Regions from separate parts of the Comamonas sp. Z3 genome, predicted to be linked through region 1. Evidence: predicted binding sites of a transcription regulator. Region 1 holds the regulator's gene; the other holds the start of a gene.
The links. Region 1 encodes sigma-54, which starts transcription at its own class of promoters, with help from an activator protein. Its sites were predicted from a motif close to TGGCANGNAANCTGCTTT; they were not measured.
Positions count from the first base shown of each region.

Region 2: a site for sigma-54 is predicted at 2,033-2,050, ahead of FSY59_RS10330 (ammonium transporter). Genes of this name have one in related genera too.

Region 1 is NZ_VOQU01000004.1:680,535-684,953, forward strand. It holds gene FSY59_RS15290 (S41 family peptidase) at 1-1,065, shown strand, start outside; gene FSY59_RS15295 (RNA polymerase factor sigma-54) at 1,069-2,670, opposite strand; gene lptB (LPS export ABC transporter ATP-binding protein) at 2,816-3,598, opposite strand; gene lptA (lipopolysaccharide transport periplasmic protein LptA) at 3,595-4,251, opposite strand; gene FSY59_RS15310 (thiol:disulfide interchange protein DsbA/DsbL) at 4,382-4,419, opposite strand, start outside.
Region 2 is NZ_VOQU01000003.1:395,710-400,128, reverse strand. It holds gene FSY59_RS10340 (glycerophosphodiester phosphodiesterase family protein) at 1-313, shown strand, start outside; gene FSY59_RS10335 (hypothetical protein) at 418-738, opposite strand; gene FSY59_RS10330 (ammonium transporter) at 765-1,997, opposite strand; gene cls (cardiolipin synthase) at 2,206-3,651, shown strand; gene FSY59_RS10320 (C4-dicarboxylate transporter DctA) at 3,897-4,419, shown strand, end outside.

The DNA.
Region 1 (4,419 bases):
ATCGCCTATATCGAGCCCGGCAGCCCAGCCGATGTGGCGGGTTTTAAGCGTGGCGACACCCTGGTCTCGATCGATGACGTCTCCGCCGATGCGCCCGATGCCGATGGGGTGGATGTGCTCAATGCCGGATTGTTCCCTGAGATATTGGGCGTCACGCACAACTTCATCCTGCAGCGCGGCGGCGCACAACTGCCCGTGCAAAGTCTGACCAGCACCAATATCACCAACACCCCGGTGCCGCAATCGCGAGTGCTCACGCTAAACAGCGGTGCGCGTGCTGGCTACATCGTCTTCAATGACCATGTGCTGCCCGCCGAAGGTCAGCTGGTCACCGCCATTTCCAATCTGCGCAACCAGAACGTGAGCGATTTAGTGCTGGATCTGCGCTACAACGGCGGTGGTTTTCTGTTCATCGCTGCAGAGCTGGCAACCATGATTGCGGGCAGCACGCAAACGGCTGGCAAGACTTTCGAGACGCTGCAATACAACGCACGCCGCAGCGCAGAAACGCAGGTGACGCCGTTTTATGGCAGCTCCTGCTTTCCCATCAACAACGAATGCAGCAATATTCAGCCCTTGCCCACACTCAACCTGAAGCGGGTGTATGTCCTAGCGCAATCGGGCACGTGCTCGGCCAGTGAGGCACTGATCAATGGCCTGCGCGGTGTGGATGTGGAAGTCATCCTGATTGGAGGCACGACCTGCGGCAAGCCTTATGGTTTTACGGCCAAGGACAACTGCGGCATCAGTTACTTCCCTATCGAGTTTGCCGGTATCAACGCCAAAGGCTTTGGCGACTACGCCGACGGTTTTACACCGGGCAATGGTCCAACACAGCGCTATGTGCCCGGTTGCAGCGTGCCCGATGATTTAGACCATGCACTGGGTGACCCGCAGGAAGGCATGCTGGCTGCCGCCATGAACCATATCAGCACGGGCTTGTGCCCCGCTCAGCCTTTTGCTGCCACAGCCCGCAAGCGCAGTGTCAGCCCTGATCCGAATGCTGCGCCTCTTACGCTCCGGCGCAACCCGGCACGCAACAACCGCCTGCTGCTGCCGCACTAAGTCTTAGAGCGCCTTGCGCAGCGTGGTCGTCGGTATCTTGAGCTGCTCGCGGTATTTGGCGACAGTGCGGCGCGCACACTCAATGCCCTGCTCCCTGAGCATGTCGGCCAGCTTGGCGTCCGACAGCGGCTTTCTGGCATCTTCGGCATCGACAAACTGTTTGATCAGCGCACGTACGGCCGTGCTGGAGGCACTGCCGCCGGTTTCCGTGCCCAGGCCCGAACCGAAGAAATACTTGAGCTCGAAAGTACCTTGGGGCGTGGCCATGTACTTGGCCGTGGTCACGCGGCTGATGGTGGACTCGTGCAGGCCCAGCGTGTCGGCGATATCGCGCAGTACGAGCGGGCGCATGGCCAGCTCGCCATGCACAAAGAAGTTCTTCTGCCGCTCCACGATGGCTTCGGAAACACGCAAGATGGTGTCGAAGCGCTGCTGGATGTTCTTGATGAACCAGCGCGCCTCCTGCAGCTGCTGCTGCAGCGCCGCATGACCGTCGCTGTTCTTGTGGCGACGCAGCACTCCGGCATAGATGTCGTGCACGCGCAGACGCGGCATGACCTCGGGGTTGAGCTGCACGGAAAAGTCTGCCCTGCCCGAGCCGGCCCGCACCGGGCGCACGATGACATCGGGCACCACGATATGGCGCTCCACGTCGACAAAGCGGCGCCCCGGACGCGGCTCCAGCCTGGCGATCAGGGCCATGGCCTCGCGCAGCTGTTCCTCGCGCGCGCCGCACAGGCTGGTGAGCTTGCGCAGATCGCGCCGCGCCAGCAAGTCCATGGGCTGCGCGCAGATGGCCTGCGCCAGCAGCAGCCGGTTCATATGCGCCTCGGTCGTGCCCTCGTCCTCGGCCGTGCGGATCAGGTCGCGCAGCTGCAGCTGCAGGCACTCGGCCAGATCGCGCGCGCCCACGCCCACCGGCTCCAGGCTTTGCAGCAGCTTCAGCGCAATGGCAAAGTGCTGCTCCAGCTCCTCGCGCTCTTCCAGATCGTCGCCGGCCAGGCTCTGCGCCAGCTCCTGCAGGGAATCCTCGAGATAGCCGTCGTCGCTGAGCGACTCGATGAGAAAGCGCAGCGCCGCCGTGTCTGCCGCGCCCAGATGCAGGCTCAGCGCCTGACGATGGAGAAAGTCGGTCAGGCTCTGGTGCTCGCGCGCCAGATCGATGGCATCGGTTTCGTCATCGCCATCGCGGTTGCGCGTGGAGCTGCTGGCCGAGGGCGTATCCCACTCGCTGCTGGATTCGCCGCCCCATTCGCCGTCCTGGCCGTCCATGCCGTCGGCCTCCCAGTTCAGGGTTTCCGGGGTTTCGGGGCTCGGTGCTTCCGCTACTGTTTCAGTAGCTAATTGCGCTTGCGATGCTTCTTTTTCAGCATGAATACTATCTGAAGTACTGTATTCACTGGCGCTACTAGCTACATCTAAAGGAGCATCTCCCGCAGTTTCGGCCTCATCGCCCGCACGCTCCAGAAAAGGGTTGTCGACCAGCATCTGCTCGACTTCCTGCGCCAGCTCCAGAGTGGAGAGCTGCAGCAGCTGAATGGATTGCTGCAGCTGCGGCGTCAGTGATAAATGCTGCGAAACGCGTAGCGAGAGACCTGGCTTCATCGAGGCGCGGCTCCCAGACAATCATTGCAAACGCGCGCAGTGCTATGGGTTTGCCGCCGGGCTGCCCCAGGGCAAACCCCGGCGCAGACGGCCAGGGCCCCTTCTGGGGGCAGCGACCATACAAAGTGAGGGAGCGTGGGGGTCATCACATTCTGAAATGTTCGCCCAGATAGACGCGGCGCACATCGGCGTTCTCCACGATCTCCTCGGGCGTGCCTTCGGCCAGCACATGGCCGTCGCTGATGATGAAAGCGTGGTCGCAGATGCCCAGCGTCTCGCGCACATTGTGGTCGGTAATCAGCACGCCGATGCCGCGCTCCTTGAGGAAGCCGATGATGCGCTGGATCTCGATCACCGCAATCGGGTCGATACCGGCAAACGGCTCGTCAAGCAGGATGAAGCGCGGCTGCGTGGCCAGGGCACGTGCGATTTCCACGCGCCGGCGTTCACCGCCGGACAGCGCCAGCGCCGGCGACTGGCGCAGATGCTCGACGCGCAGCTCCTGCAGCAGGCCCGTGAGGCGCTTTTCGATCTCGCCCTGCGTCAGCGCCTTGCCCTGCTCGTCCTTTTGCAGCTCCAGCACGGCGCGCACATTGTCTTCCACGCTGAGCTTGCGAAAGATGGAGGCTTCCTGGGGCAGATAGGACAGGCCCAGGCGCGAGCGCTGGTGAATCGGCATGCCGCCCACCGGCTGGCCGTCGATGAAGATCTCGCCGCCATCGCTGCGTACCAAGCCCACGATCATGTAGAACGATGTGGTCTTGCCCGCACCGTTGGGGCCGAGCAGACCGACCACCTCGCCTTTTTGCACGGACAGCGATACATCCTTGACCACCTTGCGGCTGCCATAGGACTTGGCCAGATGCTTGGCCTCCAGGCGGCTGTCGGACTCGCCGCTGCGGCTGCTGGAGAAGGTCGGCTCGCTCATTTCTTCTCGTCGGCTTTCTCGCCGCCCAGCGTCATGCTCGGGCGCAGCTGGGTGGCAGGTGTGGCGAGCTTGGGCTGTGCGCCCGGCGTACCGTCCTTGGGCGCCATGATGGCGCGCACGCGACCGCCCTGGCCCACGGAGGAGCTAGGCAGGCCGCCGCTGGTCTTCTGACCATCGACGGTATAGACGTCGGTGATGTTGTTGTAGACGATGATGGAGCCCGTGACCTGGTCGCTGAGCTGGCCACCACGGTAGCGGCGCATCTCGCCACGGCGGATGAACTTGACGATATCGGCCTTGCCGTCGTATTCGATGACTTCGCCTTCGCCTTCGATGAACTCTTCGGGCTGGCCGGCCAGGGTGTCGCGCTTCTGACGGAAGAAGGCACGCTTGCCGGGTTCGGCCTTGATCACCCCGTACTGATAGCCCTCGGCATCCTGACGCACATCAAGCTGGGCGCCGCGCAGCACGATGGAGCCCTTGGTCATCACCACATTGCCGGTGAAGACGCTGGTCTGCTGCAGCTCGTCGTGACGAAGCGCATCCGCCTCGATATTCATGGGCTTGGCGCTGTCGGCCTTTTCGGCATGGACCATGCCGGTCGCTGCTGCCAGGGCGCAGGCCAGCGCAAGAGGTAGGAGTGTTTTTTTCATGGAAGGCACGTTTCTTGCATCCATTGTAGTCATTCCCTTTTTGCAACTTGCGTAAAAACCACCCACAAAAAAGCCCGCGCTACGGCGGGCTTGCGGGGCATCAAACGTCGTTGGCGCCTGAAATCAAGCGTCAGGCCTTGCGGCTGGAGGCGATCAGCGCATTGACCA
Region 2 (4,419 bases), on a different contig from region 1:
CGACGGCATCGGTCCCTGGAAACCCCAGGTGCTGGCCCATTCCGTCGTTCCCTACAAGGACGGCGCAGGCCTCAAGGACGTCAACACGCTCAAGGACACCGGCCTGATCGCCAATGCGCACAAGGCCGGCCTGGTGGTGCACAGCTTCACCTTCCGCAGCGAGGCCAGCCGGCTCGCGGGCATCTTCAAGGGCGACCCGCTGCAGGAATATCTGGCTTACTACCGTCTGGGCATTGACGGCGTGTTCACCGACTTCACGGCCGATGGCGTAAAGGCCCGCGATGCCTATATTGCCGAGCTGAAAAAGCAATAGGCCTGGCTCGTTGCCGCCGCAGCCTGCGGCGGCGGACTACCACGGATCACAGGGATTGTGATCCGTGGCAGCAAGACGTCCCGGCCTCGGATCCGGCTTGTGCCTCAGCGCAGCCCGCCGATATAGCGTGCCGAGGTGCGCAGTATCTCGGCGGCCTTGGTGGTGACCGAGCTATCGCTCTGCGCGGTCTCGGCAGGCGCTGCATGCCGGGGCTTGTCGCCGCTCCAGCTGTCCTGCAGACGCCGGGCCAGGCGCGCCAGCTCCTCGTCCTGTTGCTCTCGCGCATGCTCCAGCGCAAAAGCCACCATGGCCTGTGCATAGGCCTGGTTGCACGCCATCCATTCGGTATCGGTCACCCGGCCCGTCTTGCGGCGCAACACCACATGCAGATGTGCGGCCACTGCCACTCGCTCGCTGTCCTCCATACACCGCTCCTGTCTTTGATGGATCACTAGTGCTGACGCTCCAGATGCAGGCTGATATCCAGACCTTCCATTTCCTGCACGGCATCCACCCGCAACGGCATCAGCAGACGGATCAGCACCAGCACCCCGGCCGTGGCTGCGGCACTGTAGGCAGCCACCGCCGCCACCGCAATCAGCTGATTCAGCACCGTGGCGCCTGTGCCCGCGATCAGAGGATCGGCAAAAACCGCCGTGAGGATGGAGCCGGCAATGCCGCCCACGCCATGCACGCCGAAGACATCGAGCGAGTCGTCGGCCCCCAGTCGGCGCTTGAGCCAGGTTGCCCCCCAGAAGCAGACAGCGCCCGCAATCAGGCCTATCCACACTGCACTGCCCACCTGCACAAAGCCAGCAGCCGGGGTGATGGCCACCAGTCCGCCCACCATGCCCGAGAGCAGGCCCAGCAAGGTCGGAGCGCCGCGCACCAGCCACTCCACCACCATCCATGCCAGCCCCGCGGCCGAGGCCGCCACCAGCGTGACCACAAAGGCCAGCGCTGCACGCCCGTCGGCGGACAGGGCCGATCCGGCGTTGAAGCCGAACCAGCCGAACAGCAGCAACGCCGTGCCCATGGCCGTCCAGCCCAGGCTGTGCGGCTCGAAGGGCTCGGTGCCATAGCCACGCCTGCGCCCCATCATGAAGGCACAGACCAACGCAGCCACACCCGCGTTCACATGCACCACGGCACCGCCGGCAAAGTCCAGTGCGCCCAGCTGGTTCAGCCAGCCGCCGCTCTCCCACACCCAGTGCGCCACCGGGGCATAGACCACCACGCTCCACAGCGCGGCAAACACCAGCAGGGCCGCAAAGCGCATGCGCTCGACCACGGCCCCCACGATCAGCGAGGTGGTGATGATGGCGAATGCGGCCTGGAACAGGGCATAGGCCGCTTCGGGCAGATGCGGCGCCAGATGGCTGACCGAGATCACGCTGCGCCGGCCATCAAAGTGCAAAGAGGCAAACCAGGCGCGTCCCAGATTGCCGAGCCAGGGAGACTCGGCCGTAAACGCCAGCGAGTAGCCCAGGCCGAACCAGGTCAGGGTCACCACACAGGCCACCGCGAACACGGCCACCATGGTGTTGACCACATTCTTGCGACGCACCAGCCCCGCATAGAACAGGGCGATGCCCGGCAAGGTCATCAGCAAGACCAGCGCCGACGCAACCATGACCCAACCGGTATCTGCCTTGTCGATGGCAGTCAATGGCACCAATTCCATGCACTCCCCCTGCTTGTTTGCTTTGACAAGAAAAGGAAGCAGGTTCCATGCCAGCGCCATGTCTGTCTTCTGTCGCTGCATTACTGATAGCAGTCCGCGCTTTTTCATCAAAGAGTTCAAGCTCGTTGCATATGAATCAGGGCTTGCAGCTTGTGCTTGGAGCAGAGCCCGTTATGCTCGACAAGGTCCATCGTTGCTGCACTGATTCATGACCTGGCTGCTGCTGACTCTTCATGTATTGCTGATCACCGGTTTCGGCCTGCGCATCCTGCTGCGCCGGGACATGCGGCCCGACGTGCGCCTGGCCTGGCTCATGGTCATCGTGCTGCTGCCCTATGCGAGCTGCCTGCTGTACTACCTTTTTGGCGAGGTAGCCCTGGGCCGCGTACCAGGCCGCAGAAGACTCAATGTGCGCGAGTTCTGCCAGTCCCACAGCAGCGCCGCTACCGATGCCGACCGCAGCCCGCAGGCACTGCCGACCATGCCCGGTCAATGGCTGCCGGCCTTTCGCTATGCCTCGTCCATCAACGGCTTTGTGCCGCTGCCCGGCCACAGGGCCGAGTTGATGCGCGATGGCGCGCATGCCCGGGCGCAGATGCTGGCCGACATGGATGCCGCACGCCACGAGATCAACGTCCTGTACTACATCTGGCTGGACGACGGCACCGGCACCGATATGGCCCATGCCCTGATACGTGCCGCTCAGCGCGGCGTGACCTGCCGGGCCATGGTCGACGGACTGGGCTCGCGCGCACTGACGCGCTCGCCACTATGGCAGCAGATGCGGCAGGCCGGCGTGCACCTGGCGATTGCCCTGCCCATCAGCAATCTGCTCAAGGTCATGCTGACCAGCCGCATCGACCTGCGCAACCACCGCAAGATCACGCTCATAGACGGCAGGATCAACTATTGCGGCAGCCAGAACTGCGCCGACGAAGGCTTTCACATCAAGGCTCGCTATGCCCCCTGGGTGGACATCATGCTGCGCCTGCAGGGCCCCGTGGTCACGCAGATGCAGCAGGCTTTTGCCAGCGACTGGGCGCAGTCCGATGCCAGCCTTTCACCACCGGCCATCGAGGCCGAGGCCGGCGCTGCCGCTGACGACGGCTTCCATGCCGTTGCGATTGCCGAAGGGCCGACGGAAAGAGCACGCTCGACCCCCCAGCTGGTTGCCTGCCTGCTGGCCTGTGCGCAGCGCGAAGTCGTGATCTCCACCCCCTACTTCGTACCCGACAGCACGGTGCTCGATGCCTTGTGCGCCGCCGCGCTGCGCCAGGTGCAGGTCACCCTGATACTGCCCGCCCGCAATGACTCCTGGATCGTCGGCGCCGTCAGCCGCAGCCACTACTGGCGGCTGCTGAGCGCTGGCGTCCATATCCACGAATTCCGCCCCGGCCTGCTGCATGCCAAGACCCTGTGCCTGGACGGCTCGGTCAGCCTGATCGGCTCCACGAATCTGGACCTGCGCAGCTTTGACCTGAACTTCGAGAACAATGTGTTGCTGCACGACGAAGCCACTACCCAGGCCATCCGTCAGCGCCAGCAAAGCTATCTGCGCGATTCCGATGCGGTGACGCTGGAACAGGTGCGTGCCACTCGCTGGTGGAAACGCATCTGGGACAACTTGCTGGGCGCCTTGAGCCCGCTGCTGTAAGCCTCATGCCCTGGCTTTGGGCATGAGCCGCATCCGCGCACCACGCGCGTGCACACAGCCCGCCAATCTCGCACCAAGCCGGTTCGCCCCTTTATTTCATGCATGAAAGTCAGGGCTGATCCTCTCCGAATTGACACAAATCTTCAGGAATACCCTCTGCTGGCACGCCTTTCGCTTGCCTACATTCTTGCATGCAAGTTTTCTCCAACTTGCATACAAGATTCCACAACTTGCGAAAGACGACTATGCGCCGCTTTGTCAGATCACTGTTCGGACAGGTGGTGATCGCACTCATACTGGGTGTGCTCGCCGGACTGCTGGCCCCTGAATGGGCCGTGAAACTCAAACCCCTGGGCGATGGCTTCATCAAGCTCATCAAGATGATCATTCCCATACTGGTGTTCTGCGTGGTCGTGCACGGCATTGCCGGCGCGGGCGACCTCAAGCGCGTCGGTCGCGTGGGCGTCAAGGCCCTGATCTATTTCGAGGTGCTGACCACCATCGCCCTGGGCATGGGCCTGGTGCTGGCCTTTGTCTTCGAGCCCGGCGTGGGCATGAACGTGGACACCAGCAAGCTCGACGCCTCGGCCATGGCGGCCTACGCCAGCAATGCCGACAAGCTGACCAGCGGCGGCACGGTGGATTTCCTGATGAAGCTCATTCCCACCACCGTGGTGGAAGCCTTCGCCAAGGGCGACGTGCTGCAGGTGCTGCTGTTCGCCGTGCTGTTCGGCTGCGCGCTGACCATGCTGGGCGAGCGCGGCAAGC